DNA from 4 places in the Brevibacterium sp. LE-L genome. Region 3 is predicted to be linked to each of the others. Evidence: riboswitches for the same ligand, from Rfam matches in the RefSeq annotation. Region 3 holds a riboswitch; each other region holds the start of a gene.
What was found. Region 3 has a riboswitch for thiamine pyrophosphate ahead of thiO (glycine oxidase ThiO). Riboswitches for the same ligand answer to the same signal wherever they lie in the genome.
Positions count from the first base shown of each region.

Region 1 (7,709 bases), 510 kb from region 3:
GTCGAACGCATCGGACTGCTGCTGCGCAGCCTCGAGGACGGAACCCTGGGCCGCGAGGTCGTGGGCGGGCGCATCCGCTTCCACGAATCGATCCGCTCCGCGCTCATGCGGCACGCCGAGAACGACCTCGGCCCGATGGCGCTGCCGGTCATCCCGCCGTCGATCTCCCCGTTCCACATCGCCGAATACTTCCCGACCGAAGGCTCCGGCCTCCTCCACGACCCCCGGCAGCACGCGATCTCGATGTGCTTCGTCCTCGAGGTCCGCGGCGAGTGCACTCCACGAGCCGATGCCCTCAGTCTCGACTGGCTGACCCCCGAGGAGACCCTGCGCCCCGACATCACCAGCGAGCTCTGCCACGGTCAGGATTTCATCCTCAAGGCCGCGCTCACCCATCTGGGCTTCCCGGTCTGAGACTGCGGTTCTCACAGACACCATTTTCTACATTCCGTAGAATAACCTTGGTAGACTGGTGGCGACGCAGACGATACCGCTGGTCGGGGCCGTCGTCGGCGTCTGGGTTGGCCAGGCCCCGAGGGAGAGGTTCGAGATGTCTGCCCAGTCCCCAATGCCCGAGTCCCACACCCCCGAAACACGTCCGGCTGATGCCCGGCCGTCCGAGTCCGGTCTCAACCGGGAATTCGGCGTCCTCGTCGGCTTCGACGGCTCCGAACTCGCCGGTCTCGCGGTCCGCTGCGGCGCGCTGGAAGCCGAACGACGCAAGACCACGTTGACCGTCGTGACCGCATATCCGCTGCCGACGATGATCTACCCGAACATGGCGTCGATTCCCAGCGAGCCCGAGGACGCGATAGCGAAGCAGGAAGCGGAGAAGATCCTCGCCGAGGCGGTCGAACTCCTCCGCGATCATCCCGGAGAGAAGAGCTTCCGCACCGTGCCCGGCGATGCGGCCGGCTCGCTCATCGCGCTGAGCACCGATGCCGAGGTCATCATCCTCGGCGCGCGGGGCCGAGGCGGCTTCATGGGCCGCGTCCTCGGCTCGGTGTCCACCGCCGTGCCGGCTCACGCTCACTGTCCGACGATCGTCGTCCCCCACCATGCCGCGAACGCCGAGGCGGACGGACCGGTGGTCGTGGCCGTCGACGGTTCGGACACCGGCCGGGTCGCCATGGTCACCGCGGCCGCCGAAGCCGCCCTGCGCCGAACAGCACTCGAAGTCGTCGCGGTGCTTCCGGCGGGAGAGGAATGGCTCTACTGGTACCCCGAGCTCGAGCTCAGCTCCGAAGTCACGGGACGGCGGCAGAAGCAGATCGCTGCCGGACTGGAGGAAGAGATCGCGCAGCTGTCCGAGCAGTTCCCGGATCTCGAGGTGTCCTCCTCGGTGCCGGTCGGTGACCCCACGCAGACGCTCGTCGAGATCAGCGCCAGGGCGCAGCTGACGGTGATGGGCACGCGCGGACGAGGACGGTTCCGCAGCGTCCTGCTCGGCTCCGTCTCACGCGGAGTCCTCAATCATGCCGAGGGCACGGTGATGGTCGTCCCGAGCTGACAGCAACGGCACCTGACAGCGCAGCGGCACCTGAGGGTCCGCGGACCGGACAGCTCCGTGCCGGAGCCCGCTCTCCCCTGTTGTACAGTGGTGGCTACGACAGGGGAGCGCCGTCAGGGGCGCTGAGAGTGCAGAAGAAGCTGCAGACCCTCGAACCTGATGCGGCTAGGACCGCCGAAGGAAGTCGAGACTCTTCACCCCTCCTTGTATGAGGAGGCACAATGCCGAAAACCACCACACCGAAAACCACCTCCGCCGCGGCGACCGCACACACCAGGGCTCCGAAATCGAAGCAGTGGCGGGTCGTGGACTATGTCACCACCGCCGTGCTCGGCATCGCCGTCGGGCTCGTGTTCTGGGTGTTGGCGCTGAGCTGGAAGGTCCTCGAACTCGCCTTCCAGGCCTTCCCGCCCTCGATCGGGCTCATCGCCGGCCTGTGGGTCCTCGCCGGCCCCTTGGCCGCTGCGATCATCCGCAAGCCCGGAGCCGCGCTCCTGTGCGAACTCATCGCCGCCATCGTCGAGGCGGTCCTCGGCTCACACTTCGGAGCCACCGTGCTGCTGTCCGGGTTCATTCAGGGCCTCGGTGCCGAACTCGTCTTCGCCGCCTTCGGCTACAGGCGGTTCACGCTCTGGATCACCGCACTGTCAGGGGTCGTGGCCGCGGCGTTCATGGCTGTGAGCGAGAACATCATGTACAACGCCGAATGGCAGTTCGGCTATCAGGCGATCTACGCGGTGTGCGCCATCGTCTCCGGCCTCGTCCTCTCCGGCATCGGCGCCTGGTACGCGTATCGGGCGATCGCAGCCACCGGGGCGCTGAGCTCGTTCGCCTCCGGTCGCCTGCGCTGATGGCACTGCCGATCACGGCACGCGGATACTCGTGGACGCATGCCGATCGCGATACACCGGCTGTCGGGCCCCTCGACATCGACATCGCCGCGGGTGAGAAGGTCCTCCTCCTCGGCCCCTCGGGGGCCGGCAAGTCGACTCTGCTCCATGCCATCGCCGGCGTCCTGCCCGAGGAGTCCGGCGAATCCAGCGGTGAGCTCCTCGTCGGCGGCGAGGCTCCGAATCCTCGCCGAGGCGGCACCGGACTGGTCCTGCAGGATCCCGATTCGCAGGTGATCTTCTCCCGCATCGGCGACGATGTCGCCTTCGGGATGGAGAACCTCGGTCTGCCCGCCGAGACCATCGAGGCTCGGATTCCCTCGTCTCTGCGTGCCATGGGACTCGACCTGCCCGCCGAGCATCCGAGTGCGGCGCTGTCCGGCGGGCAGAAGCAGCGTCTAGCTCTGGCCGGCATCCATGCGATGTCGCCGGAGGTCATCGTCCTCGACGAGCCGACGGCCAATATCGATCCGTCTTCCGCGCCCGGCGTCCGTGATGCCGTCCTTGCCGTGCAGGCCGAGACTCAGGCGACCATGCTCGTCGTCGAACACCGCGTGGGGCTGTGGCTCGATCACGTCGATCGGGTGATCGTGCTCGGCCGGCAGGGAATCCTCGCCCAGGGCGCTCCGAGTCGGGTCTTCGGTCATCCGAATCTCTCAAGCGTTCTCATCGACTGCGGGATCTGGGTGCCCGAGGATCCCTCACGATCCCGCGATGACCGTACCCGGTCGCTGAGCGGATCCGGCCGGACCGATGGTGAGCCCGAACGGTCACGGGTCCTGTCCGACCGGGCGGACGACCGCCTCGGCGAGGTGCTGCTGCGCACGGAGGAACTCAGCGTTGCGCGACCGCGGATGCGCGCGCCCGCGGTCGCCGGCCTCGATCTGAGTCTGCGCGCCGGGCAGGCGCTCGGCCTCGTCGGCCCGAACGGGGCCGGGAAATCGACGACAGCACTGACCATGGCCGGGCTCATTCCCGAATTCGCCGGTGCGGTCCACGCCGAGGCAGAGCTGCGTGACGGACTCAGACGCACCCGCCCCTTCGCCTGGCCTTCTGCTCAGTTGGCCCCGCGCATCGGGATGGTCTTCCAGGAACCCGCGCATCAGTTCCTCGCTTCCAGCGTCGCCGGCGAACTCGAACTCGGTCCGCGACTGGCCGGCTGGTCGAGTGCCGAGATCGCGACACGAGTGGATGACCTGCTCGTGTCACTCGGTCTGGCCGAACTCTCGCAGACGCACCCGCAGAGCCTGTCCGGAGGAGAGAAACGGCGCCTGTCGGTGGCGGCCATGATGGCACCTCGACCGCGAGTCCTCATCGTCGACGAGCCGACCTTCGGTCAGGATGCGCTGACGTGGGCGGGACTGGTCGAGATGTTCCTCGATGCTCTCGCGCACGGATCTGCGGTCGTGGCGGTCAGTCACGATCAGGCGTTCCTCGAGGCGATCGGGGCCGATCTCCTCGATCTCGGCGACCACGGTGGTGGGGCCACGACTCTGTCCGCCGACGTCCAGGTCAGGGCCGGTGATCGCGGTGAGTAAACGACTCGTGCGGGTGCGCTCCTCCCCCACCGAGGCGGCCGTTCCGGATCCGGGCCAGCTCATTCCCGTCATGCGCAGCACCCTCGTGGTTCGGTGCAACCCGCTGACGAAGATCGGCGTGGCACTCATCCTCATGGTCGGGGCTCTGCTGAGCATCGATCTGGTCTCGGCCGGAGTCGTCTTCGTCTTCTGCCTTCTTGCCCTTCCGGCCACGGGTCTCGACCTGTCGGCCGCGGCGAAGAGACTGTGGTTCCTGCCTGCCGGCGCCCTGCTCGCGGCCTGGGGTACCGCCTTGCTGGCGGAGAAGACCGGACCCGTCGTCGTCGACTTCGGACCGATCCTATTCACCACCGGATCGCTGTCCGCGGCCGCCGCGATCTTCCTCCGGGCTCTGGCCCTGGCGATTCCGCTCATCGTGCTCGCCTCGACGATCGATCCGCGCGACCTGTCCGATGCGCTCATCCAACATCTGCGCCTGCCCGAGGTGGTCGTGGTCTCTGTGCTTGCCGCCTCGCGGCTCCTCGGACTCCTGGTCAGCGAATGGCAGGTGCTGTCGATGGCGCGGCGAGCCAGGGGTGTGGCCGGAGGTTCGCTGCTGCGGAGGACTCACAGCCTCTTCAGCGGGGTGTTCGTCCTGCTCGTAGTCTCGATTCGTCGCGCCACCACACTGGCGATGGCGATGGAGGGCCGTGCGTTCGGTCGTCCCGGCCGGACATGGCGCAGGCGCTCACACTTCGGGATCCGGGATCTCGTGGTCGTGCTCATCAGCCTGGCCGTCTGTGCACTGGCGATCGTCGCCGCGCACCTGCTGGGGACCTGGAATCCGATCATCGGCTGAAGCTGAGCCGAAGCGCTTCAGTCCCGGGCCGACGGGCCTGCGAGCCGGCTGAGGAAGTCCTTGCCGAAGGCCCGCCAGTCTTCGAGAGCGTCCGGGCTCGGCAGCTTCGAGGTGGTGAGGACGACGAGAGTCTTGTCGTCGCTCTTCGCCTCGGCGGCGACTTCGACCTTGATCCCGCCGTCGAGGTCCGCTCGCCAGAAGGAGCGCTTCGCGGTCTCGGAGGTGCGGGGTTCTCCCTCGAGGGCCGCTCCGTTGAGAGTGCCGTCGACGAAGGAGGCGAACTTCGCGATGAGGTCGCTGCGCTGACCGGAAATCGTGCGGGAGACAGCCACGTCGAAGGTGCCGTCGGCACGCTGCCCCGGCACCCGCCGACCGATCTCCTGCTCGTAGGCGACGACTGCACCTTGGACCCACCAGCCGTGGTTGTCGACTTGGCCTTCGAACTGCGGATAGAGAGCGTCGGCAAGTTCTCTGTGACTCGCCGACGCTCCCCCGGCCGCCTCGAGGCGAGCGCGGGTGTCCTCCCACTTCTCGCCGAGGGCGGTCTCGATCGCCGGAATGTTCATCCCTCTGGTCGCCATGGCAGAAGTCTAATCTCTGCGGCGCCCAATAGCGACGGTTCAGGCCGGTCCGGCGATCAGTCGATCTTGAGTTCGCCCATCTCGTCCCAGCCTTCGCCGTCGATCTTGCGGGAGATGATCTTCGGGGTCGAGGCCAGGTGCGGGCGCATCGCTTCGAGCCCGGCAGCGAAGTGATCGCTCGTGACATGCGGTTCGGCACCCTCGTCGGTGAATGCTTCGACGAGGACGAACTCGTTCGGGTTCTCCAGGCTCTTCGACCATTCGAAGAAGAGATTGCCCGGTTCGGCCCGGGTCGCCTCGGTGAAGGTGCGCACTGCCTCGGGGAACTTCTCGACGCTTTCGGGTTTCACGTCGTACTTCACAACGATGAAGATCATGGGATTCTCCTTCAGCTCTTTGGTGGATGGTTCGTCTTCAGCCTAGTTCGGTCGACCGCACGAATCGACTGGACGCAGCGAGAACGCCTCACAGTCGTGTGGCGATGAGGACGAGGAAGTCGCTGCCGGCGTCGAAGGGGTGCAGTTCCCAGGTGGAGAACCTCTGATCGACGAACATCCCGGTGGCCCTGAGATCGTCGGCGAAATCATCGAAATCGTAGCCGCGTCCGGCGCCGAACCCGGACACGAAGCGGCCGCCGTGCTTGAGCGTGGACTTGATGTTGCTCAGGGTCTGCCGGCGGGAGGCCGGGTCGAGGAAGGCGAGCACATTGCCGGCGCAGAAGGCCACGTCGATCTCATCGATCCCGGTCCCTGCGAAATCGAAGTCGGCGAGATCGCCGGTGTGCCATTCCCCGCTTGGGTAGTCCTCCTCGGCGACGGAGATGAGGAATTCGTCGAGATCGACGCCGTATACAGTGTGCCCTTCTTCGATGAGCAGACCGCCGGCCCGCCCCGTGCCGCAGCCGGCGTCGAGGATCCGAGCTTCGCGCGGAGCCATCGCGTTGACGAGTCGGGCCTCTCCCCCGATGTCGTGCCCGGCGGCGACCTGTTTGCGCCACATCTCGGCATAGTTCGCCGAATGCTCGGGGTTGACCCTGCGGACCTGGTTCCACTTGTGATCGAAGCTCATGGCCTCATCCTAGGACGATTTCACAGCTCCCGACGTCGAGGTCGGTGCTCACACGAACACTTCGGCGATGACCGCGGCCACGGCGCTGACCGGATCGCTCGGGTCCGGGGAGGTGAGCACGATGATCTCACGCCCTCCCGCCTCGGCGACGGGATGCAGATCGACATCGGGCCCGCTCAGGGACATCATGATCGGCGTCGCCAGGGTCAGGCCCAGCCCGGTCCCTGCGAGTGCAAGGGCGACCGCGGTGTCGGTGACGATGTGCGTCTCCTTCGCATTGATTCCCAGCGCCGAGGTGGCCAGACGCATCGCTCGGCCGAAGAGCTCCTCGGCCGGCGGGAGGATCCAATCCGCCTCGGCCAGTTCCGTCTCCCCCGGTCGAGCCCGGCCGGTGGGCACGACGATGCCGAAGTCCTCTTTCGCCACCGCCTCCCAGCTCAGCCCGCGCATCGGCGGCAGCGGCACCGCCGGATAGTTGATCCCGATCCCCAGATCGATGACTCCGTCGATGACGGCCGCTGACATCGACTCCACATTGATCTCCCGTGCCCGGACCTCGATGTGCGGGTGGCGCTGCGCCAACCGGTGCACGACTTGCGGCAGCGCTGTCATCGATGCGGATCCGAACACGCCGAGGGTGACGATCGCTTCGCTGCGGAAGTCGCGGCCGAGCATCGCCATCTCGGCCTGCTTCTGGGCGGCGAGGATGTTCCGTGCACGCGGCAGCAGGGTGCGCCCGGCCTCGGCGAGGATGAGCCCGCGGCCGCGGCGGACGAACAGTTCGGAGTCGACGACCTTGCGCAGTGCGGCGATGTGCTGGGACACCGCGCCCACGCTGTAGCCGAGGTGGTCGGCTGCGCGCGTCATCGATCCCAGTTCGGCCACCGCGACGAAGGTGCGCAGCTGCCCGAGTGTCCACGTCATGGAGGCATCCTAGCTGTCTTTAGGTTTCCTCAACAGAGTGTTCACAAACTCTCTCTTGTCCTTAACTGTGAGGGCGAGCACAATGGGGGAAAGTCGCAGTCCGCCGACATCGACGTCGGCGTCTTTCGCCTCTGCGGCGGCCAAAGGCGGTCGCCGCGGGGGCAGACAGGGAGGTCACAGTGGAGATCCCGACCGCACCGAACACGGATCCGACCACGCCCGAAGGGGTACCGGCGAGCGCATCGGTGGTCATCATCGGCGCGGGAGTGATGGGCGCGGCCATCGCCTTCCACCTGGCCGAACGAGGCGTCGAAGACGTCGTCATCGTCGAACGCGACACTCCCGGCTCCGGTTCGACGT
Region 1 is NZ_CP189759.1:3,314,839-3,322,547, forward strand. It holds gene ACQE2J_RS15120 (DUF4916 domain-containing protein) at 1-414, shown strand, start outside; gene ACQE2J_RS15125 (universal stress protein) at 551-1,510, shown strand; TPP riboswitch at 1,602-1,710, shown strand; gene ACQE2J_RS15130 (ECF transporter S component) at 1,732-2,361, shown strand; gene ACQE2J_RS15135 (ABC transporter ATP-binding protein) at 2,361-3,938, shown strand; gene ACQE2J_RS15140 (energy-coupling factor transporter transmembrane component T family protein) at 3,931-4,776, shown strand; gene ACQE2J_RS15145 (hypothetical protein) at 4,794-5,357, opposite strand; gene ACQE2J_RS15150 (putative quinol monooxygenase) at 5,414-5,734, opposite strand; gene ACQE2J_RS15155 (class I SAM-dependent methyltransferase) at 5,823-6,425, opposite strand; gene ACQE2J_RS15160 (LysR family transcriptional regulator) at 6,474-7,349, opposite strand; gene ACQE2J_RS15165 (NAD(P)/FAD-dependent oxidoreductase) at 7,529-7,709, shown strand, end outside.
Region 1: another riboswitch for thiamine pyrophosphate. It lies ahead of ACQE2J_RS15130 (ECF transporter S component); the one in region 3 lies ahead of thiO (glycine oxidase ThiO).

Region 2 (7,709 bases), 1.1 Mb from region 3:
CCCTGCCCGACGAGGACTACTACTTCAACGACGACCACGCCGAGGTGCGCGCGAAGTTCCTCGCCCATGTGAAGAAGATGTCCGCCTTGGCCGGGCTCGGTGAGAAGTCCGGGATCTCCGACGCCGAGGTGGCCGCGAAGGTCATGGCGTTCGAAACCGAGATCGCCCGCCACCACTGGGACCGGGTGGCCTGCCGCGACGCCGAGAAGACCTACAACAAGTACTCGATCGCCGAACTGCGCGACCTCGGCCCGGAGTTCGACTTCGACTCCTATTTGGGGCTGCTCACTGCCGAAGCCACCGACCTCAAATACCTCGTGGTCTCTCAGCCGTCCTTCGTCACCGGCATGGCCAAGGTGTGGGCCGAGACCGATATCGACACCCTCAAGACCTGGCTGCGCTTCGTCGTCGTCTCCGACACCGCGTCCCTGCTGGCCGATGAATTCGTCGAGGAGAACTTCGACTTCAACGCCCGCACGCTCTCGGGCACGCCGGCGCTGCGGGAACGCTGGAAGCGCGGGGTCGGGCTCGTCGAGTCCCTCCTCGGCGAGGCCGTCGGCAAACTCTATGTCGCCGCCGAGTTCCCGCCCGAAGCCAAGGAAGCCATCGACCACCTCGTGGGCATGCTCATCAAGGCCTACGACAAGTCGATCCGCGAGCTCGACTGGATGAGCGAGGAGACGAAGGACCGTGCGCTGGTCAAGCTCTCGAAGTTCACCCCGAAGGTCGGCTATCCCGAGGTGTGGCGGGAGTACCCGGCCGCGATCGATTCCTCGGATCTGGTGGGCAACGTCCGCCGCTGCGCCCAGGCCGAACACGTGCGGCAGGTGCGCCGCATCGGCGGAGGCATCGACCGGACCGAATGGCTGATGACCCCGCAGACGGTCAACGCCTACTTCCACCCGGTGATGAACGAGATCGTCTTCCCCGCCGCGATCCTCCAGCCGCCGTTCTTCGATGCCGCAGGTGATGTGGCGGCGAACTTCGGGGCGATCGGTGCGGTCATCGGTCACGAGATCGGGCACGGCTTCGACGATCAGGGTTCGCGCTACGACGGGGACGGCAACCTCGTCGACTGGTGGACGTCGGAGGATCGGGAGCGTTTTGAGGAGCGCACGAACGCGCTCATCGCCCAGTACGAGGCACTGGTTCCGGCCGGTCTCGATGACGCCCAGCATGTCAACGGGGCGCTGACGGTCGGGGAGAACATCGGTGACCTCGGCGGTCTGTCGATCGGGTGGAAGGCTCTCGAACTCGAACTCGGTGAGCGGGCCGGGACTCCCGGTGTGCCAGTGGCGCCGAGCCCGGAGCAGGCGAAGGCGTTCTTCGAAGCCTGGGCGAAAGCGTGGCGGTCGAAGATGCGCACCGAGGAGCGCGTCCGCAGGCTCTCGATCGACCCCCATTCGCCGGAGGAGTTCCGCTGCAATCAGGTCGTGAAGAACATGACGGCCTTCCACGACACCTACGGCGTCAGCGAAAGCGACGGCATGTACCTGGCTCCCGAGGAGCGCGTGACCATCTGGTAACCACTCCCCCTCCCATTGCTACCTGACGGCGGCCCAGCAACCTCGCGCGAAGTTGCTGGGCCGCTGTCAGGTAGTTCTGGGGGTGGTCAGCGGTGGCCGCGGATGAGGTGGACCATGCGGAAGTCGAATTCCTGCCAGCTGGTGATCGGAGCGTCGGCCTGCAGCGCGGCTTCGAAATCCTCGACCTCGGTGAGCTCGGATTCGAGCGGAATGTCGAAGGGCATCTCCACATACAGCAGCCCACTGGCGTCGGTGTGGACGACATCGAACCCGGCCTGCTGCGGTTCGAGTTCGTTATTCATCACGATGAGCAGACGATCGTCCGGCGCCTGGTATTCGACCTCGATGCCGTCGTTGTAGCCCTGCTGCGAGCGCAGTTCCCGCTGGGCCTGAATGACGAACGCCGAGTACGCTCCGATGCCGATGACCGGGATCCGTGAGGTCAGCGCTTCGGTGGCGACGTCGATGAGCCGCGATCGGGCCTTGCGCCCCAGCGGGCTGAGGTCGCCGCCGGACATCGCGACTCCGTCGAAGCCGACGAGCGAGACCCGACCGTCATCGTGGTTCGGGTTGAGGACCGTGATGTCGAGGCCGAACCGGGAGTACCAGGGCCGGGTCACCTCGGCGCTCTCTTCGTCCCACCACACGTAGAACAGGAACGGCACGTTGATCCCGGCTTCCGAGAAGAAGAACGGGGGACGCCGCTCACCCGCCGTGACCTCGAAGGGCACGACGTTGCCCTCGATCGGGGCGGGGCAGGTCGCGAACGAGGTGAACGCGAAGGGGTAGTTGACCGCGCGGTTGAAATCGATGACGAGCGAGCCGTCCTGATTCGGCACTCCGAGGTCGATCGTCCGCCACGCCGAAGTGGTTGCCCCGTTCGTTCCATCGTGGAAGTCCAGGTGGAGCCCGGTCTTCGGGCACCCGGTGGCAAGCAGTGTGACCTCGCCCTGCTGAGTTTCGAAGGTCACGGTTCCCGCGGCTTGGGTCTGCAGCTGCAGATCCTCCTGCGCGGTTTCGATCGTATGGGTCGGGAACGGGTCGAACCGGGTGAACCGGGCGAGGAAGACGAAGTCTGGGTTCGGGTCGAAGACCGGGACTTCGAAGAATTTGCCCAGCAGCGGCGATTTCGAATCGCGCACACGCACACCGAGGCGGCCGCCCCGGTCGATGAGCTCGTAGAGGACATTGCCGACGGTGAACCAGTTGAGCGATCCCCCGGCCGGCAGCTTCGCGGTGAAGCCGTTGTCCTCGACACGCACCTGCGGTCGGGCTGGGGCCGAGTCATGACCCGCGGTTCCGGCCTCGGCCGCACCGGCATCTGCGGAGGCGTTGTCAGCGGCAGAAGCTCCTGTGGCGGCGTGGTCTGTCACAGCAGGCAGGGTCGAGGTGTCGCTGGGCACCGAGGGGCTCGTCGCTCGGACCGCACCGCCGCCTGTCCCGGCACCCGCACCGCCGCCGGCGGCTTGGCTCAGCAGGTCGAAGGTCTCGGCAGCGGGACCGGCATTGATTCCGGAGTCGAGGGCGACGGTGACCCAGCCGTCCTCGACGGTGAAGGTGCCGGGGGCATCGGGCCAGGTGGACTCGACGTCGAGCCAGTGCAGTCCGACGACGCTGAGCCAGCCGAACGGTTTCGCCAGTGCCGAGTTCCGTGAGTCGCGCCAGGTGTTCCACTCCGTCACGAACTGGTTCACGTCGAACACTCCTTGCCGTTGCTGTTGCGGGCGCAGGATCCCTGCCGCCGCCTTACCCTCGGAACCGATGTCTGACCGGTGCCTGAGGCCTTGTTCCTTGTCATCCAAACTACCGCAAACGATAGGCTGGGGAAATGAGTGAATCACACCCGGACCCGGTTGTCGCCGCGCAGACAGCGGCCGACCTCGGCGACTTCGTCAGTGCCTCCCCCAGCTCCTACCACGCCGTAGCCACCGCAGCCGCCCGTTTGGAGCAGGCCGGTTTCTCCCGCCTCGATGAGGCGAGCGCATGGGCGTTGACGCCCGGATCCGGCCATTTCGTCGTCCGCGACGGTGCGATCATCGCGTGGATGAATCCCACGACCACCGCCGAGGCAGTCCCCGGGTTCCGCGTGTTCGGATCCCACACGGATTCCCCGGCCTTCAAACTCAAACCCGGGGACGAATACACCGCCGAGGGCATGCGCCAGGTCGGAGTGGAGATCTACGGCGGTCCGCTGCTGAATTCCTGGCTCGACCGGGAACTCGCGTTCGCCGGTCGCCTCAGCCTCGCCGACGGCCGGGTCGTGCTCGCCCGCACCGGTCCGATCGCGCGCATTCCGCAGCTGGCAATCCACCTCGACCGGCAGGTCAATGACGGTCTGGCCTTGGACAAGCAGCGTCACACCGCTCCCGTGATCGGCTTGGCCGATCTCGCCGAGGCCGACGTCATCGAACTGCTCGCCGCTTCCGCCGAGGTCGATCCCGAGGCGGTGGTCGGTCACGACGTGTACACCGTCCCCACCCAGGAGCCGGCGCTTTTCGGTGCACGTGAGGAGTTCTTCGCCTCGCCGAGGTTGGACAACCTTCTGTCCGTCCATGCCGGGGTCACTGCACTGACGAGTCTCGACGCCGACTCGGTCGAAGGCATTGCGCTCTTCGCCGCCTTCGACCACGAGGAGATCGGGTCGAACTCACGCTCCGGTGCGTGCGGACCGTTCCTCGCCGATGTCACCGAACGCATCATCGCCTCTCTGCTGCCGGACTCGACGCGCAGCGACTATCTGGCGTCGCTGGCGGCATCGGTGTGCGTGTCATCGGACGCCGGGCATGCCGCTCACCCGAACTATCCGGAACGCCATGATCCGCATGTGCGTCCCCGCCTCGGCGGCGGTCCGCTGCTCAAACTCAACGCTCAGCAGCGGTACGCCACGGATGCTGTGGGCACCGCAGTGTGGTCGCGGGCGTGCACGGCCGCCGGCGTCGACTACCAAGACTTCGTGTCGAACAATGCGATGCCGTGCGGGTCGACAATCGGTCCGCTCACGGCGACACGCCTGGGCATGACGACCGTCGACGTGGGCCCGGCCCTGTATTCGATGCATTCGGCCCGCGAAATGGTCGCGGTCGCCGATGTCGTCGCCCTCGGCAGAGCCGCGACGACGTTCCTCCAAGGCTGATGCTCCTGCAGAACTGATGCGGCAGCGTCGTTTCGCTGGAGCTGTTGTCCTCCGTGGAGGCACCCTCCGTGGAAGCACCCCCGCCTCGGCGGGGTTTGTCCTCACCGCTGTCGACGTGATACGAATTGCACGACCCCACGGGAGCCCTGCAGAAGGGCTGAGATCGGACTGGATCGTCCGAGACCGTAGAACCTGATCCGGTTGATACCGGCGTAGGAAGCGAGGACTGCAGATGACTGCGTTCACCCCTGAAACACCTGTCCCTGCCACGGCTTCGGCCACCGTGCCCAATGCGAAGAACTCCACGAACGATTTCACGATCGAGCAGTATCCGACGCATTCTCCGGCGTGGCTCGAGGATGCCGAGCACGACATCCGCGTTCCCGTCACCCGCATCGAACTCGAGGACTCCGACGGACGGACCAACGCTCCCGTCCACGTCTACCGCACCGTCGGCCCTGGCAGCGTCCCCGAGGAAGGACTGCCGGCACTGCGGTTCCCCTGGATCGAGGGCCGCCTCGACACCGAAACCTACGCCGCCCGCGGACACCGCATCGCCGATGACGGTCGCGCTGCCGTGCGCCGCGGAGCGCCCTCACAGCAGTGGAGGGGTCGCAAACCGGTCCCACTCCGGGCCAAGCCCGGCCGGACCGTGACCCAGATGCACTACGCCCGGGAAGGCATCATCACCCCGGAGATGCGCTTCGTCGCCCTGCGCGAGCAGTGCGATGTCGAGCTCGTCCGCTCGGAGCTCGCCGCCGGCCGCGCGATCATCCCGAACAACATCAACCATCCCGAGTCCGAACCGATGATCATCGGCAAGGCCTTCCTTGTGAAAATCAACGCGAACATCGGCAATTCCGCGGTCACCAGCTCCATCGCCGAGGAGGTGCAGAAGCTGCGATGGGCCGCGAAGTGGGGTGCCGACACCCTCATGGACCTCTCGACCGGAAACGACATCCACACCACCCGAGAGTGGATCATCCGCAACTCCCCCATCCCCATCGGCACCGTCCCGATCTACCAGGCCCTGGAGAAGGTCGACGGCGAGGCGAACGCTCTGACCTGGGAGATCTATCGGGACACCGTCATTGAGCAGTGCGAGCAGGGCGTGGACTACATGACCGTCCATGCCGGCGTGCTGCTGCGCTACGTGCCGCTCACGGCCAACAGGGTCACCGGGATGGTCTCCCGCGGAGGCTCCATCATGGCTGGCTGGTGCTTAGCCCACCATGAGGAGAACTTCCTCTACACCCACTTCGACGAACTCTGCGAGATCTTCGCCCGCTACGACGTCGCGTTCTCACTCGGCGACGGGCTGCGGCCGGGCTCGATCGCCGATGCCAACGACGCCGCCCAGTTCGCCGAGCTCGACACCCTCGCCGAACTCACCGAACGCGCGTGGGCCCACGACGTCCAGGTCATGGTCGAAGGCCCTGGGCACATTCCGCTCCACCTGGTGCGCGAGAACGTCGAACGCCAGCAGAAGCTCTGCCACGGCGCCCCCTTCTACACCTTGGGTCCGCTCGTGACTGACATCGCACCCGGCTACGATCACATCACTTCGGCGATCGGGGCGACCGAAATCGCCCGCTACGGCACGGCGATGCTCTGCTACGTCACCCCGAAGGAGCACCTCGGCCTGCCCGACCGCGACGACGTCAAGACCGGGGTCATCACCTACAAGATCGCCGCTCACGCCGCCGATGTTGCGAAGGGCCACCCAGGCGCGACTGCCAGAGACGATGCACTGTCGAAGGCACGGTTCGAGTTCCGGTGGCGCGATCAGTTCGCCCTCGGCCTCGATCCGGAGACCGCCGAGGCGTTCCACGACGAGACGCTGCCGGCGGAACCGGCGAAGACCGCCCACTTCTGTTCGATGTGCGGGCCGAAGTTCTGCTCGATGCGCATCTCCCAGGACATCCGTGACACCTACGGCAGTGCCGAGGCGCAGGCCGCGCTGGCAGGCATGCGGGAGAAGAGCCGCGAGTTCCTCGCTGCGGGCGGCACGGTGTATCTTCCCGAGCCGACTGTCGGCCCCCGGGCGCGGGTTCGGTAGGTTGGTTCCATGGGAGAGCTTCAGCGTGCTTTCGACGCGCACCTGCATATCATCGACCCGGATCATCCGCTGATCGAGAACAACGGCTATCTGCCGGACCCGTTCACGGTCGCCGACTACCGATCCCGCCTGCAGAGCCTGGCGGAGGTCGGAGTCGAGGTCGCCGGCGGTGCTGTGGTCTCCGGTTCGTTCCAGGGCTTCGATCAGGGGTATCTCCTCGCCGCGCTGCGCGAACTCGGCCCGAACCATGTCGGCGTCACCCAGCTGCCGGCTGAGACCAGCGACGATCAGATCCGTGCCCTCGACGTCGCCGGCGTCAGGGCGCTGCGCTTCAACATCGCCCGTGGCGGTTCCACCGCTCTCGAGGCTCTCGACACCTTCGCCCGCCGGGTCTTCGACCTCGTCGGCTGGCATGCGGAGCTCTACATCGACGCACGCACCATCGATGCCGAGCTCGCCTCCCGCATCGCCTCCCTGCCGGCTGTGAGCATCGACCACCTCGGCATGCACGCCGAGGGTCTGCCCACTCTGCTGCGCCTCGTCGAGGCCGGGGTGAAGGTCAAGGCCACCGGTTTCGGGCGGGTGGAGCTCGATCCCGCCGAGGTTGTCCGCCGCATCGTCGACACGGACCCGGGCGCACTGATGGTGGGCACGGACCTGCCGTCGACCCGTGCCCGCAGACCCTTCGCCGCTGCCGACTTCGCGCTCATCTGCGAAGTCCTCACCGCTTCCGAGGCCGATGCCGTGTTCTGGTCCAATGCGGCGCAGTTCTACGGCATCGGACCCGAAGGGGGCGAGTAAGCAGTCATCTCCGACCAGTAGCATGTGTCCAATGAGTTCACGTCAGTCGAATCTCGCATCCACTCTGCACAGCCTCGACGGTCGCAGCTACGGCAATCTCAAGCAGATCCGCGGCCGTTACAGCTTCGGACCGGTGACGCTTTTCATCGACCGCGTCCAGGCCGATCCCTTCGCGTCACCGTCGAAGGTC
Region 2 is NZ_CP189759.1:3,885,610-3,893,318, forward strand. It holds gene ACQE2J_RS17640 (M13 family metallopeptidase) at 1-1,526, shown strand, start outside; gene ACQE2J_RS17645 (DUF1684 domain-containing protein) at 1,613-3,220, opposite strand; gene ACQE2J_RS17650 (M18 family aminopeptidase) at 3,355-4,659, shown strand; TPP riboswitch at 4,788-4,896, shown strand; gene thiC (phosphomethylpyrimidine synthase ThiC) at 4,892-6,718, shown strand; gene ACQE2J_RS17660 (amidohydrolase family protein) at 6,728-7,519, shown strand; gene ACQE2J_RS17665 (ABC-ATPase domain-containing protein) at 7,551-7,709, shown strand, end outside.
Region 2: another riboswitch for thiamine pyrophosphate. It lies ahead of thiC (phosphomethylpyrimidine synthase ThiC); the one in region 3 lies ahead of thiO (glycine oxidase ThiO).

Region 3 (7,709 bases):
TCGGGCCAACCCTTGGAGTCCGCCCCCACCCGGATCGGCGCCACCGAGACCGTCATCGGAGATGGTCACGGTCAGTGTCTGGGCCTCGGCGACGATGCCGACCGTGATCGCTGCCGCCTCCGCGTGTTTGACGACGTTCGTCACGGCCTCACGGACGACGAAGTAGGCGGCGGATTCCACTGCCGGCGGAAGTCTACCCTCCTGCACGGTCAGGAGAGTCAACGGTACGGGGCTGCGACCGGCGATCCTCTCGAGCACGGGCCGAAGCCCATGATCGTCCAGTGCTGTGGGGTAGACCCGCCATGCGACTTCCCGCATCTCGTCGATGAGGTCCTGGGACTGAACCAGCGCATCGTCGAGGAGGGCTTTGGACTTCACCGGATCAGAGGCTCGCTGGGCGCGGGCGATGAGCACGGACAGGGAGACGACGTTCTGCTGCACGCCATCATGCAGGTCGCGTTCGATCCGTCGTCGCTCCTCATCGATGGCGAGGACGACTCCGCGGCGGGTCGTCACCAGCTCACTGATGCGGGTGTAGACGGCGAAAGGGCGGTCCACCTCGGCGAAGCGCGCATCGATGCGACCGTGCGCCCAGCTCGCCGCTTCGGCCAGGGCAACGGCTCCGATGAGGTTCGCCGCCCCGTAGAGGACACCGACGAAGAGTGTGGGTTGGGAGATCGACCACATGTCGAAGCCGATGTTGACGGCTCCCCCGATGAAGAACCCCTGGAAGAGCGAACCGAGAGTCACGACGAGGAATCCGCCGAGGAGGTTCGCGGTGGGGATGATGGCGATTCCCGCAACGAGGCCGTTGCCGAGCAGGAACCGGCGGTGGTCCGGTGCGGCGGCGAGGACGAGTCCGAATCCGCGAGAATGACGGGCGAGTTCCCACCCTCTCACCCTCTTGGCCACACGTGAGGAGGGTGGGAAGACGGAGGCGATGAGCAGCGGAAGACACAGCAGACCGCCCCACGCGACAGCGAGGACCGAACGCGCCCACCGCGCGGCGAACATCCGTGCTTCAGGAGGAAAACGGGTGGACAGCGCGCTCGGCCAAGGCATGGATCGATCGTAGCAACGCCGGACGCCGACTCACAGAGGTTCGACCGCAGTCTCGGGTTCCGGTTTTCCGCAGCAGTGCTGCCGGTCGCCCGCGCTGACCGTGTGCCCGGCCGCGTACCGCTCGGATCATCTGCTCTTTAGCGTGGTTGAGTATGGAACTCACACTCGAGCTGCTCACCGCCACTCTCACATCTCCGTGGGTCTATCTGCTCATCGCTGTGGCCGCGGCGCTCGACTCGCTGATGCCCATCGTTCCGTCCGAGACCCTGCTCATCACCGCCGCGACGTTCGCCGCTGCGGGGCTGCCTCATCCAGCGGGTCTCGTCCTCGCTGCCGCCGGCGGGGCTCTCCTCGGTGATCTGGCCGCTCACCTCCTCGGCCGACTCGCCGACTCTGGTGTCGGCAGGTGGCAGCGGTGGACACGGGCAGCGAAACTCATCGATTCCACCCGCACAGCCTTCTCTCGCCGAGCCGGCACCACTCTCATCGCTGGTCGATTCGTTCCCGGCGGGCGCAGCGTGGCGACCATCGGCTCCGGCCTGTTCGGACTCCCCATCCGCAGCTTCCTCCTCTGGGACGGCATCGGCTCTCTGGCCTGGGCACTCTACTCGACGGGAATCGGACTGATCGGCGGCTCGATCTTCGAGGACCGCCCACTGATCGGAGTGGCCGTCGGCATCGGCATCGCTGTGGCCGTCACCGGTGCAGCCGAACTCGTCCGCAGACTGCGGCAGCACCGTCGTGGACGCACCGGGAACCGGTTCGACAGTCTCGGGGCCCGAGGTGGCATCATGGAAGAGATGTCTCAAACACATGTGTGGTACGTCAGCTACGGTTCGAACATGGCCCGCGATCGGCTCGCCTGCTATCTGCAGGGCGGACGACCGCCCGGGGCGATGGTGACCTATCCGGGTGCCAGAGACGCGACACTGCCTCAAGCCGAGGCCGGGATCGAACTGCCCGGCACGATCTACTTCGCCGGCGAGTCGAAGGTCTGGGGCGGCGGAATGGCCTTCTACGATCATTCCGTGCCCGGACCGACTCCGGCCAAGGCCTACCTCATCACCGCCGCGCAGTTCGCCGATGTGGCGGCCCAAGAGATGAACCGCCGGCCCGAACCCGACAGTCCGTTGGAACACCTCGTCTTCGATCTGCCCGCCGGCAGCTCCTATTCGGTGGGTCCGGGCGGATACGAGACCCTCCTCGTCCTCGACGATGCCGACGGCGTCCCCATGGTCACGTTCACCGCCGCCCATGGTTCAGCCGATGCCGAACACGCCCAGCCGCAGGAGCCGTATCTGGCGATGCTGCGAACGGGTATGGCAGAAGTCAGGGCCGCTGCTGGGCTGCGCCTGCCCGCAGCTGCACAAGTGTGAGGTCCAGCAGCGGAGTCGCTGCTCCCAGCTCGTCTGCTCTGAGCGCCAGATCGCCGAGGATGTGCTCCGCTTCGCTCGGAAGCCCTGCTGTCACGTCCCGGTAGAGGGAAGAGGTGAAGGCCGATCCGTCTTCGGTGAGCATCTTCAGCGTCATGGCGTGGGACTGCTCTGACACCGGGTGTCCGGCCGCGTCGGCCACAGCTTCGAGTTCATCGACGATGGCATGCACATGCGGTCTGCCTCCGGCATCCATGATCGCCCCGACCGGAGCACGGAACAGGCAGGTGACGACTCCCGCCGCGGCGATGAAAGTCCACTTCTCCCACAGTCCGTCGATGATTCCGTCGATGGTCTGGAGTCTGAACCCTGGCACATCGAGTGCTTCGACGATTCGGGTCGGCACGTCTGCTCCGTCAAGGTCGCCGATGGTCATCACGGCCAGATCGGTGAGTTGGACGACGGCACCGTCTCTGATGGTGCCGACGATCTTGACGAATCCGCCGAGCACCTGACCGGGGAACCGGTTCTGCAGCTTCTCGATCTGGGCCATGCCGTTGAGGAACGGGACGATCGTCGTCTGCTCTCCCACAGCCGGTCCGATATCGTCGATGACCGAGTCGAGGCCGCCCGCTTTGACCGCGACGATGACGAGGTCGTAGGTCTGCGGTGCGGCGCTGAGTTCCTCTGCGGTGACCACACGGACCTGATTCGTCCGGTCATGGTCCGGAGCAGCGAAGCGCAGCCCTTCCGAGCGGATCGCCTCTGCCCGCGCGCGCCTCAGCAGGAAGGTGACACTGCGACCGGCCTCGTGCAGATAGGTGCCGAACGCTCCCCCGGTGGCGCCTGCCCCGGCAATGAGGATCGACAGGTCGGGCCGGGCATCGGTTCCCGAGGCTGCGCTGCCGGCTGATTCAGTCATTTCAGTTCCTCCTTGAGCCCCCGAGCGGCCGCAGCGGGGTCCTCTGCCGAGGCTATCGCGCGGACGACGACGGCACGGTTCGCGCCCGCCTGCCGGACCGCTTCCAGTCTCTCCCCGGCCGAGATCCCGCCGATCGCGAACCACGGTGTGGCCGCCTCAGCGGTGACGGCTTCCAGCAGCTCCGTCCCCACAGCGGCACGGCCGGGTTTCGTCGGGGTCTCCCATACCGGTCCGACACAGAAATAGTCGGTCTCCGGGTCTGCCTCGGCGGCGAGCGCCTGGTCGAGAGAATGTGTGGAGCGGCCGAGGATGACGTCGGGGCCGAGCACGGCTCTGGCTTGGACGCTGGTGAGGTCTCCCTGTCCGACGTGGAAGACATCGGCGTCGGTCAGCAGTGCGACATCGGCGCGGTCATTGACGGAGAAGAGCTTGCCGTGCCGTGCCGCGGCGTCCCTGAGGACCTCCAGTGCTGTGATCTCGGCGCGGGCTTCGAGGCTCTTGTCCCTCAGTTGGATGATGTCGACTCCCCCGGAATAGGCGGCGTCGAGGAACTCGGCGAGGTCACCTTGAGCGGTCCTGGCGTCGGTGCACAGGTAGAGCGACGCTTCGGCCAATCGGGCCTCCCGCCAGGCTCTCTTCGTCTGCCGCGCTGCGGTACGCGGTGGCATCTGTGTGGTCATGGTCATAGAGTAGAGGAGTTCGCGGGAGCCTCCCAAAGAGGCTGAGAGGGCGTAAGAGCCGACCGTCAGACCTGATGCGGATCATGCCGCCGGAGGGAGAAGCTGTGAGAGTCATCGTCGTCGGTGCCGGGATCATCGGCCTGTCCACGGCTTGGTATCTGCGCCGCCTCGGTGCCGAAGTCACCATCATCGACCCTGCCCCTGCCAGGGGAGCGAGCCATGCCGCCGCGGGGATGCTCGCTCCCGCCGCCGAGGTGGTGTGGGGGCAGACTCCCCTGTACCCGCTGATGCAGGCCTCGGCGGAGATGTATCCGGGTTTCGCCGCCGAGGTGGCGAGCGCAGCCGGAGCCGATCTCGGCTTCACAGATGCCGGGACCCTGGTCTGCGCCGGTGACCGGGCCGATCTGCAGGCGCTGCGGGAGCTGCGCGAGGCACAGTCGCAGTCCGGTTTCGCAACCGAGCTGATCACCGGAAGTGCTGCTCGCCGAATCGAGCCGTCGCTGGCGCCTTCCGTGGCCGGGGCCGTGCACATTCCCGGTGATCGGTCGATCGACCCCCGTCGGGTCTCCGCCGCTCTGCGCTCTGCCCTGACGGCTGACGAGGTGTCCCTCGTTCGGCAGCGGGTGACCCAGCTGCTCAAGGATGTCGATGCGACCGTGGGTGTCCGACTGGCCGATGGCCGACGCGTCGAAGCCGATCAGGTGATCATCTGTGCCGGCGATGCCGTCACTGAGATCGTGGGGGCGCCGGCACTGCCGATCCGAAAGGTCTGGGGCGATGTCCTGCGACTGCGTGCCCCCGCCGAGGTGACTCCCCTGCTGACTCGCACCATCCGCGGATTGGTCAACGGTCGCCCCGTCTACCTGGTACCTCGCCCCGACGGAGAGATCGTGCTCGGTGCCAGCTCCCGTGAAGACGGACTCTCCGGCACCCCGGCCGGGGCCATCCACCGACTGCTCAATGACGGGCAGCGACTGGTTCCGGGCATCCTGGATGCCGAGATCACCGATATCACCACCCGCGCCCGGCCCGGGTCCCCCGATGACCTGCCGATGATCGGGCGCATCGATTCCGGCTGTGTCGTGAGCACGGGGTATTTCCGACATGGCATCCTCTTATGCCCGCTCGGCGGCAGGATCGGTGCCGAACTCGCCCTGGGCGCCTCGTCTGACTGGCCACCCGACGGGGCACTCGAGTCCGTATCCCCTTTCCGCTTCACCACAGAAGACACCACCACCAATCTCGCAGCGAGGAGCATTTCATGACCGACCGTGAACACTCACCGACCATCGTCCTCAACGGCGAACATCATGAGCTGTCGAGCGCCACCTCGGCGCTCGACCTCATCGCCCACGTCACCGGACGGGAACTGAACACCGATGGGACACCTGCCGACGGCGGACGCTTAGGGCTGGCCCTGGCCGTCGACGGGGAAGTCATTCGTCGCGGAGCCTGGTCCGGCTTCCCTCTGGTCGACGGACACACCGTCGACATCGTCACCGCTGTTCAGGGAGGCTGAGATGACCTGGACGATCGATGACGTGGAGATGTCGGCTCGACTCGTGATGGGCACGGGCGGGGCGAGTTCTCTGAGCATCCTCGAAGACGCACTGCGGGCCTCGGGGACTGAGCTGACGACTGTGGCGATGCGCCGTTTCGACGCCGAGTCCCGGGACTCGGTATTCAGCATGCTGCAGCGCTTGGGGATACGGGTCCTGCCGAATACGGCCGGCTGCTATACCGCCCGGGATGCCGTGCTCACTGCCCGATTGGCCCGGGAGGCGCTGGAGACGAACTGGGTGAAACTCGAGGTCATCGCCGACGAGGACACACTGCTGCCGGATCCCGTCGAACTCTTCGCCGCCGCCGAGGAGCTCGTCCTCGACGGGTTCACGGTCTTCGCCTACACGAACGATGATCCGGCTCTGGCGAAACGTCTGGAGGATGCCGGGGTGGCTGTGGTCATGCCGGCCGGCGCTCCCATCGGCAGCGGGCTGGGCATCCTCAACCCACACAACATCGAAACCATCGTCTCCCGTGCACAGGTGCCGATCATCCTCGACGCCGGCGTCGGAACCGCCTCGGATGCGGCTCTGGCGATGGAGCTCGGGTGCACCGCGGTGCTCCTGGCCTCCGCCGTCACCCGCGCCCATGATGCTCACGCTATGGCCCGGGCAATGGCTCTGGCTGTGGAAGCCGGGCACCTGGCGAGCGCGGCAGGAAGGATTCCGAAGCGGCCGTTGGCAGTGGCATCGTCGCCGTTCGACGGAATGGTGGCAGCACGATGAGTGCCGGGTCCAAGATCTCGACCGCGGCTGCGGTGTCGTTGCCTCCACTCGTCGACCCGGTGGAGGCCCTGCCCCGGGAGGAGCTGGAGCGCTACTCCCGACACCTGAGCCTGCCGGGATTCGGACTCGAGGGTCAACGACGTCTGCGTGCGGCCTCGGTGCTGGTCATCGGGGCAGGCGGGCTCGGATCTCCGGTGCTGGGCTATCTGACAGCCGCCGGAATCGGGTCGATCACAATCATCGACGATGACGTGGTGGAGGCCTCGAATCTGCAGCGCCAGATCATCCACCGGGATGCCGATGTGGGCCGAGCGAAGGCCGAATCTGCGGCAGCAGCGCTGGAACGGCTGGATCCTACGCTCACGGTCCACCCGATCGTGGGCCGGCTGACCCCGGAGAACGCGCTCGATCTCTTCGCTGCCCACGATGTCGTCCTCGACGGTGCGGACAATTTCGCGACCAGGTACCTGTCCAATGATGCTGCGGAGCTCACCGGCACTCCTCTGGTGTGGGGCACGATCTTCCGATTCGCCGGTCAGGTGAGCACCTTCGTCCCGGGTCACGGGCCGATGCTGCGCGACCTGTTCCCGGACATCCCGGAACCTGATTCGGTGCCCAACTGTGCGGAGGGAGGGGTGCTCGGGGTGCTGTGCGGAACAGTGGGTTCGGCGATGGCGACCGAGGCGATCAAGCTCATCTGCGGAATCGGTGCACCGTTCATCGGTCGGCTGCTGCGCTATGAGGCGCTGTCCGGGGAGTATTCGACACTGCGGTTCTCCCCCGACCCCGATCGTCCGACGGTCACCGATCTCACCGAGGTGGCTGCCGCCTGTGCCGTGGATTCGGACGGTGGCGGGGTGGCTGGCCCCTCGGCGGACGAGATCGACGTCGACGAAATCCGGTCCGGTCGCGCCGAGGTGGTCGTCGTCGATGTGCGGGAGGACTGGGAACGCGAATTGTCGGCTATCGACGGTTCTGTGCATCTTCCTCTGGGCGGCATCCGAGACGGCGGTTGGGAGGCGCTGACAACGGTGCTCAGTGACAGTGCCGTCTCTCCGGAGCCACCGGTCGATATCGTCCTCCACTGCAAGTCCGGTGCTCGGTCCGCCGAGGCCGTCGGGATTCTGTCCGGTTCGGCACCGAACGGAGTCCGTCTGCGCTCACTCGCCGGCGGCATCGATGCGTGGTCGGCTGCCGACCGGCTGCAGTCAGCGCAGGCGGACTAGGGCGGTGAGTTCAGATGATGGGCCGGTCTGTCAGGCGGGATCTGAGGCCCCGTTCGCCGGCCCTCATCACAGCACCGTGCATGAGTCCGGACAATGGTCGCATCGCCCTGACGATCGTTCTGGTCGTCGTTACGCACCACAGTGAATCTATTTCCGTC
Region 3 is NZ_CP189759.1:2,807,697-2,815,405, forward strand. It holds gene ACQE2J_RS12700 (sensor histidine kinase) at 1-1,062, opposite strand, end outside; gene ACQE2J_RS12705 (DedA family protein) at 1,215-2,438, shown strand; gene ACQE2J_RS12710 (ketopantoate reductase family protein) at 2,392-3,357, opposite strand; gene thiE (thiamine phosphate synthase) at 3,354-4,037, opposite strand; TPP riboswitch at 4,049-4,152, shown strand; gene thiO (glycine oxidase ThiO) at 4,142-5,302, shown strand; gene thiS (sulfur carrier protein ThiS) at 5,299-5,556, shown strand; gene ACQE2J_RS12730 (thiazole synthase) at 5,558-6,325, shown strand; gene ACQE2J_RS12735 (ThiF family adenylyltransferase) at 6,322-7,551, shown strand; gene ACQE2J_RS12740 (SRPBCC family protein) at 7,562-7,709, opposite strand, start outside.

Region 4 (7,709 bases), 1.4 Mb from region 3:
CTAACCCTTTTATGCGGTTAGTATCGAATTGTGATTGATGTTCTGAGCTTGCCTTCGATTCGCCTGCACTACACGCTGTCAGGGAACACTGACCCGAATGCTCCGACGGTCGTGCTCCTGCATGGCTGGCCGCAAACCTCAGCCTGCTGGGATCAGCTCACCCCGCTCCTGCCAGACGCCTATCGGGTCATCGCCCCCGATCTGCGCAGCTACGGGCTCAGCGACAAGCCCCAGGGCGGGTACTCCAAACGTCGCATGGCTGCCGACATCGTGGAACTTCTCGACGCACTCGACGTCGAACGTTCCCATGTGGTCGGCCACGACCGTGGGGCACGAGTAGCGCACAGGTTCGCGCTCGACCAGGCTGACCGGATCAGGACGCTCGCGGTCTTGGATGTCGTGCCCACGCATGCGATGTTCCAATCCGATACCGCGACGGCGGCCGGATTTTTCCACTGGCTCTTCCATATGCAGCACGACCTCCCCGAGGCAATGACATCTGGTCGGGAAGAAGAGTATCTTCGCTATTTATTCCATCGATGGACACTGCGGCGCGACCGTCTCGAACCGATGATCGGTCACTACATCGAGTCCTTCAAGCAACCGGGCGCAATGCATGCGGGATTCGAGGACTACCGAGCGACCTGGGAAGACCTCGATCACGATGAACACGACCATCAGGTGGGGTACCGGGTCACCGTTCCCACGTTGGCCCTTTGGGGAGATCACGGGCTCGCGGCCCAAGCTCCAGTGCTGAGTAAGTGGAGAGACTACGTCGAAGAAACCCGAGATAGCACGTCTCTCCTTGAATGGCGCGTAGCGCTACTTGGTCCCGATAGTCCACGTACCTGGTATCAGTTTTCTGGATAGGTGGTACTGCCGTGATTTCGGTGGTCTTCTGAGCGGTGGGGCGGCACGTCCGTGTCGCCCGTCACTGAGTCGGAAAGGCCCTTGGTATGGTCAACTATCGGGCGATCATGGAGCTGGTGCTCGCAGATCGCAGTTACAGCGAGGTCGTCGAGACCGTCGGATGCTCGCGACGCGACGTCTCTCGTGTGAAGCAAGCCCTCACCCGGCACGGAGTGACCTCGGCTGCGGCGGTCGGTGATGCCGAGCTCGCGGCGTGGTTCCCGGACGGACGCCGGCGGGTCTCGGTGGAGTACGCGCAGCCTGACCTGGCGCGCGTGCTGACGTCGATGAAGCAGAACCGGCACTTCACGCTGCTGCAGGCATGGCGCCGCTACGCCGACACCCAGAGCGGCGGGCAGAAGAAGTACGGGTATTCGCAGTTCTGCGCCCTGTTCGCCGACTACGTCAGATCGCATGACCTGGTCGCCGTGCTCCACCACGAGCCGGGACGGGCGATGCTCGTCGATTGGGCCGGTGACACGCTCGATCTCGTCGACGCGGTCACCGGGCAGGTCACCAAGGCGTACCTGTGGGTCGGGGTGCTTCCCTACTCGGGGGTGTTGTTCTGCCGCGCCTACGCGAACATGAAGTCGCCGGCGTGGCTGGACGCGCACGTGCGCGCGTTCTCGTTCTACAGGGGCGTGGTCCAGCTGGTGGTCCCGGACAACCCGACGACGTCGACGCATCCGCGGCGCAAGGGTGACCGGGAGCGGATTGTCAACGCCCGCTATCAGCAGCTCGCCGACCATTACGGGACCGCGATCGTCCCGGCCCGGGCGGGCAAGCCCCGCGATAAGGCCGCGGCCGAGAACGCCGTCAACGTGGTCAACAAGCGTGTCATCGGCTACCTCGAAGACGAGGTCTGGACGAGCCTGTCCGAGCTCAACGACGCGATCGAGCAGCGCGTCGACGAGATCAACCACGACCTGCGTCGGGCCGACGACACGACCCGGTGGCAGCGATTCGAGGCCGAGGAGCTGTCTTTGCTCGGTCCGCTGCCCGATGCGCGGTTCGAAGAGGTCGAGTGGAAAGAGCTCAAGGCAGGGCGGAACTACCACGTCACCGCCGATTCCCAGCGCTACTCCGTGCCCTATCAGCTAGCCGGGCGACTGTTGCGGGTCCGGCTGACGTCGTCGCGGGTGACGGTGTTCGACGGCACCGCGATCGTGTGTGAGCACCCCAGACTGTGGGGCCGCAAGGGCCGGTACTCGACGCTTCCCGAGCATGTGCCCAAGCAGCATCAGGGCATCGACGGCCTGTGGTCGAGGCGCTGGTTTACCGATCGTGCCCGCAGCGCCGGCCCGGCGACCGTGACGGTGATCGAGCAGGTCCTCGACCGGCAGACGATCGAGGCGCAGGGATATCTCGACTGCCAGAACATCCTGAGCGGACTCGGAAAGCAGAACCGGCAGCGGCTCGAGGCCGCCTGCCAGGAACTCGTCAACCGGGGCGGGTACGCCACCTACACGACGCTGAAGCGCATCATGGCTGCGATCGACAGCGACCAGAAGAAACCCAGGGCGCCGATCCCGGCCGCGTCCACACGCAAACGCGCAGCCAGCGCACCGAATGGACCCGATGTGTACGTGCGCGACGCGTCTCACTACGAGACCGGAGGGGAGGAGGCCCGGTGACGTTCACGAGCATCGATTACGACAAGTTCCGCCAGCTGCGGGTCACGCATATCGCGACCCGGTTCGAAGAACTCATCGACGACGAAGCCAACGACACGCTCACCCCGGAGCAGATCTTTCTCACCGCTACCGACGACGCACTCGAGCAGCGCCGGATCCACAAGGTCGACAAGCTCATCCGTGCCGCCGGCTTCCCCCTCCCGCAGGCATCGATCGCGGAGATCGACTACCGCGAGGATCGTGGCATCACCCCGGTGCGGATGCGTCGCTACGCCGCACACGACTGGCGAGCAGATCCCACCAACCTGCTGATCACCTCACCGACCGGCGGTGGGAAGACCTATCTGGCGTGCGCGCTCGGCATCGCGGCGTGTCACAACGGCCACTCCGTCGTCTACGCCCGGATGGACGACCTGGCCAGGAGGTTGGTGATCGCCCGCGGGGACGGTATCGCCCACCAGAAGCTGCTCAACGACCTCTCGCACACGGATCTACTCGTGATCGACGATTTCCTCACCGTCGGGATCGACAGCGACGCTGCCAGCGATCTGTTCGCAGTGCTGGCGAACCGGGAACACCGGCTGCCAACGATGATCGCCTCGCAGACGGGGCCAGCGCACTGGGTGGCCGAACTGCCGGACCGAGTCGCTGCGGACTCGATCGTGAACCGGCTGTCGAACCAGGCCCGAAAGATCAGCCTCGGCCAGATCGACATGCGCAGGCTCCGCCACGAGCAAGCCCGCGCCGACGACGGCTACTGGGAGTAGCCGCCAGGACGACAGGTGCCGGCCCCGAGCACACGCTCGGGGCCAGTACCACTCCCACCGAGCACCAGTACCAGGTACGTGGACTATCCGTACCAACCGACGCTACGCGCCACTTGAAGGTGGCATCATCGAGAACTGCGGGCATTTCGTACCGGAAGAACGCCCTGAATCTCTCGCTATGCGACTGCGAGACTTCTGGGATCGTCACGAAACGATCAACTGACAGAACCCGCATTGTGTCGCACTGCATCTACCAGGAACCCCGTGCGGTTCCAAAAGTAGTTGTCCTCTTTCCGTCGTTCGGTATCATTCAAACGTATTGAGATAGTTCAAGAGCTTTGCGCGAGCCGGAAGGCAGTCTCGGCAACTTCGCGCACATCAAGACTGAGTGCAAGGTCTCCGTGTTCGAGGTCTTCGATTGAAAACCAGCGTGCTTCCAGCGCGTCATCAGCTGCCACGGGTACCCCGGTTCGCCAGTCGCACCGCACCGCGACGAGGACGAAGTGCTGGAGGAGGGTGCCGGAGTCGTCGTGATGGAAGGCATCGACAGCGGTGAACACCTCGCGTGCCTCACCGTGCACGCCGGTTTCCTCATGCAACTCGCGTAGGGCGGCTTGCTGAATTGTTTCGCCGGTTTCGATTTTCCCCCCAGGGAAGCCCCACCGCCCGACATCTGGCGGGTTCGCGCGACGCACCAGCAGCACGTCGCCGCCACGGATGACTGCTGCGATCGTCGCGACGATCGGACGGGACGGAGAGGTGGAAGCACTCACTTGGACATTCCTTCGCTAGTTCGAACTAGAGCAGGTTCGACGGGTGTGATCTCAGCCGCAGATCCCGTGCAGCACCCCGTGTCACGTCACACCAGTCTACCGAGGATTTGTGCTGCTCATCGGTCGCTGGCTCTTTGCGAGGGAACGTTTATCCGAGGTCTTGCGTTCACTCCCGCCGCTTTTTTCGTGTACTGACGGAGGTGCGGGTTCCGTGCAGCAGGAGTGGAGGGCGCCGATGCCGCCGGCCGATCTCACCCGGAGCCCCTCAGAGGCTGGTAGTCCTCAGCGTCTCCGTGCTCCTGCCGACCGCATGGTTTTGTACCAGGATGGGGCCGTGGTCGGCTGCCCGTGTTGGTATTTGATCTTTCTATATGGTCCCTGACACCGTGGGCTGCACCGATCTGGTTCAGTGTCGGCGAATCACCGTCGACAGCCCCCGCCAGGATCTGCCGTGCTCCTGACCATCGGCGGCCCTAGCGTTCCACGGGAGTGCTCCCAGTTGTGGCCGAATGCGTTAGGGTAGTGGGCAGTGACACGGGGTGCCGCACCCAGCGGCTGAGATCACACCCGTCGAACCTGATCCAGTTCGTACTGGCGAAGGGAATGTCCGGATGACTTCAGCGCGTTCGAGATACCGATCCAGGTGTCCGCTTTCGGCGTGCCGTCATGGTGATCGACTTTCTTTCGCAGTGGAAGAAAGCGAGAGTTCATGTCTGTCTCATCATCCGCGGTTCTGCTCGGTGAGCTGAGGGCGCAGACCCCGTTGGTGCAGTGCATCACTAACTCGGTGGTCACGAACTTCACCGCGAACACCTTGCTGGCCATCGGCGCGGCACCGGCGATGGTCGACATCGTCGGCGAGGCCGGACCGTTCGCCCGTGTCGCCGGGGGCCTGTTGGTGAATCTGGGAACGCCGATCCCGGAGCAGCGTGCGGCGTCCGAGGAAGCGGTCGCCGTGGCGAACGATGCGGGCACGCCGTGGGTGCTCGATCCGGTCGCGATCGGGTCGCTGCCCATCCGGACAGCTCTCGCCGAGAAGCTCGCCGCCCAGCACCCGTTCGCGATCCGGGGCAACGCCTCCGAGATCCTCGCGCTCGCGGGGGCCGGAACGGGTGGCAAGGGCGTCGAAAGTGCGGATGAGACCGAGGCGGCCGCACCGATCGCGATGCGGTTGGCGAGAGACCTGCGCACAGTCGTGGCGGTGTCTGGGCCGGTGGATCTGGTCACCGACGGTGAGCGCATCCTCCGGGTTTCAAACGGCGATCTGCCGCTGACGAAGATCACCGGCGGTGGGTGCGCGCTGGGTGCGCTGATCGCGGCATTCGCTGCCATCCGTGGTGAGTTCTCACCGGTCGAGGCGGTGGCTGCTGCGCATGTCGTGTACGGGATCGCCGCTGAGCGGGCCGCTGCAGAGACGGCGGGGCCCGGGTCGTTCGCTGCCCGTCTGCTCGACGCGCTGTACGCGATCAGCGCAGCGGAGGTGAGCGCGTCGGAGCAGGTGCGCGCCGAGACGGCGCCGGGCGGTGGGGCGTGAACCTCGGCATCTACCTGGTGACCGATCGTGCGCTCTGCGGTGAACGGGGCGTGGCGGAGACCGTGCGGGCAGCCGTCGATGGCGGGGTGCGCACCGTACAGCTGCGCGACAAGCATGCCGGCTTCGATGCACATCTGCGTGAGCTCGAACGTCTGGCGGAAGCGATCCAGGGCCGCGCGCTGCTGCTGGTCAACGACCGGCTCGATGTCGCGATAGCAGCGAGAGAACGCGGCATCCCGGTCGACGGGGTGCATCTTGGGCAGGGTGACCCCGCCGTGCGATCGGCGCGCGACGAGTTCGGCCCCGATGCCGTGATCGGCCTGACAGCGAACAGTGACGAGCACCTCGCAGCGGTGACGCATTTACCCGAAGGCACTGTGGACTACCTCGGCATCGGCGTGATCCGCCCCACGGCCACCAAGCCGGACCATCCTCCGGCGCTGGGGTTCGACGGCTTTCGACGCCTGGCGGCCGCGGCGTCGGTGCCCTCGGTCGCGATCGGCGGCATCGGTATAGACGATATCGCCCGGCTGCGCGACGACGGCGCCGCAGGGGCTGCCATCGTCTCCGCGATCTGCGCCGCCGAAGACCCCAAGGCGACCGCGCGCCGATTCGTGCGGGCCTGGGGCTGAGCACGAACCGCCCCTGATTCCCAAACCTCATTCCCCGAACAGAACATGGAGAACCGTGACCATCTCACCCAGATTCCGACGCGCATTGACCGCAGCCAGCGCAATCGCGCTCACCACCGTCGTCCTCACCGGCTGCGCCGGCACCGACAACGATGCCCCGGCCGATGATCAGCGCACGACCGTGCGTTTCGCGCTCGACTGGACCCCGAACGTGAACCATACTGGCCTGTACGTGGCCCTGCACGAGGGGTACTTCGAAGACGCCGGCATCGATGTCGAGATCCTGCCGTTCAACAACAGCAACCCCGAGGTGCTCGTCGACGCTGGTCAGGCGGAGTTCGGTATCAGCTTCCAGGACACCGCCTCCATGTCGATCGCCTCCGGCGCCGACCTCACATCGGTGCTCGCCGTGCAGCAGACGTGGGCGACCGAGGTCGCTGTGCTCGGCGACCGCGACGACATCACTAGCCCCGCAGACCTCGACGGTCTCGTCTTCGGCGGCTTCGACAACCCCGCCGAAACGATCACCATGCAGGGTGTCGTGCAGGCCGCAGGCGGTCAAGGCGACTTCGAGACTGTCGTGCTCGGCACGAGCGCATACGAGGCGCTCTATTCGGGGGACGTGGACTTCACCGTTCCGTTCGTCGCGGTGGAGGGCGTCGAGGCTGAGCAGCGCGGGATCGAGCTGAAGAACTTCGCCTACACCGACTACGGGTTCCCCGACGCCTATCAGGTGATCGTCGTCGGCAACGGTACTTGGCTCGAGGAGAACCCCGATGTGGCGCGCGACTTCGTGCAGGCGCTGGCCCGAGGATATGAGGACTCGATCGCCGATCCGGAGGCGACGGCGGAGATCCTGCAGGAGGAGAACTCCGGTCTGCTCACCGAGCTGGACCTGCTGGTCGCAGGGCAGCAGATGCTCTCCGAAGGCTACATGCTCGATGAGAACGGCGACTTCGGCCTGCAGACCGAGGAGCACTGGAGCGAGCTGGGCGAGTTCCTCTTCGATACAGGGCTGCTCACCGACCGCGACGGGAAGCCGCTCGACGAGCAGCCGGACTGGTCGGAGTTCTTCACGAACGAGTACCTGCAGGACTGATCGTGCGGGCGCGCTCCTGGGCGAACCTGTGGGTGCCGCTCGTCTTCCTCACCGTGCTCGTCGCAGTGTGGGAGGCGGCCGTGCACCTGACCGGGGCGCGCCCGCAGGTGCTCCCCGCCCCGTCCCGTGTCGCGGAGTCGGGATGGGAGCACCGCGCCGCGATCGTCGATCACGCCGCGGCCACGCTCAGCGTGACAGCGGTCGGCTTCGGCGTCTCCCTGGTGTGCGCATGGATAATCGCGATCGCCATCGACTTCTCACCGCTCATGCGCCGAGGCCTCATCCCTCTGCTGGTCGCCTCGCAGACCATCCCTGTCATCGCGATCGCGCCGCTCATGATCATCTGGTTCGGATTCGGGCT
Region 4 is NZ_CP189759.1:1,387,985-1,395,693, forward strand. It holds gene ACQE2J_RS06215 (alpha/beta fold hydrolase) at 31-870, shown strand; gene istA (IS21 family transposase) at 957-2,543, shown strand; gene ACQE2J_RS06225 (ATP-binding protein) at 2,540-3,310, shown strand; gene ACQE2J_RS06230 (NUDIX hydrolase) at 3,640-4,083, opposite strand; TPP riboswitch at 4,074-4,172, opposite strand; TPP riboswitch at 4,609-4,704, shown strand; gene thiM (hydroxyethylthiazole kinase) at 4,793-5,617, shown strand; gene thiE (thiamine phosphate synthase) at 5,614-6,249, shown strand; gene ACQE2J_RS06245 (ABC transporter substrate-binding protein) at 6,305-7,348, shown strand; gene ACQE2J_RS06250 (ABC transporter permease) at 7,351-7,709, shown strand, end outside.
Region 4: another riboswitch for thiamine pyrophosphate. It lies ahead of thiM (hydroxyethylthiazole kinase); the one in region 3 lies ahead of thiO (glycine oxidase ThiO).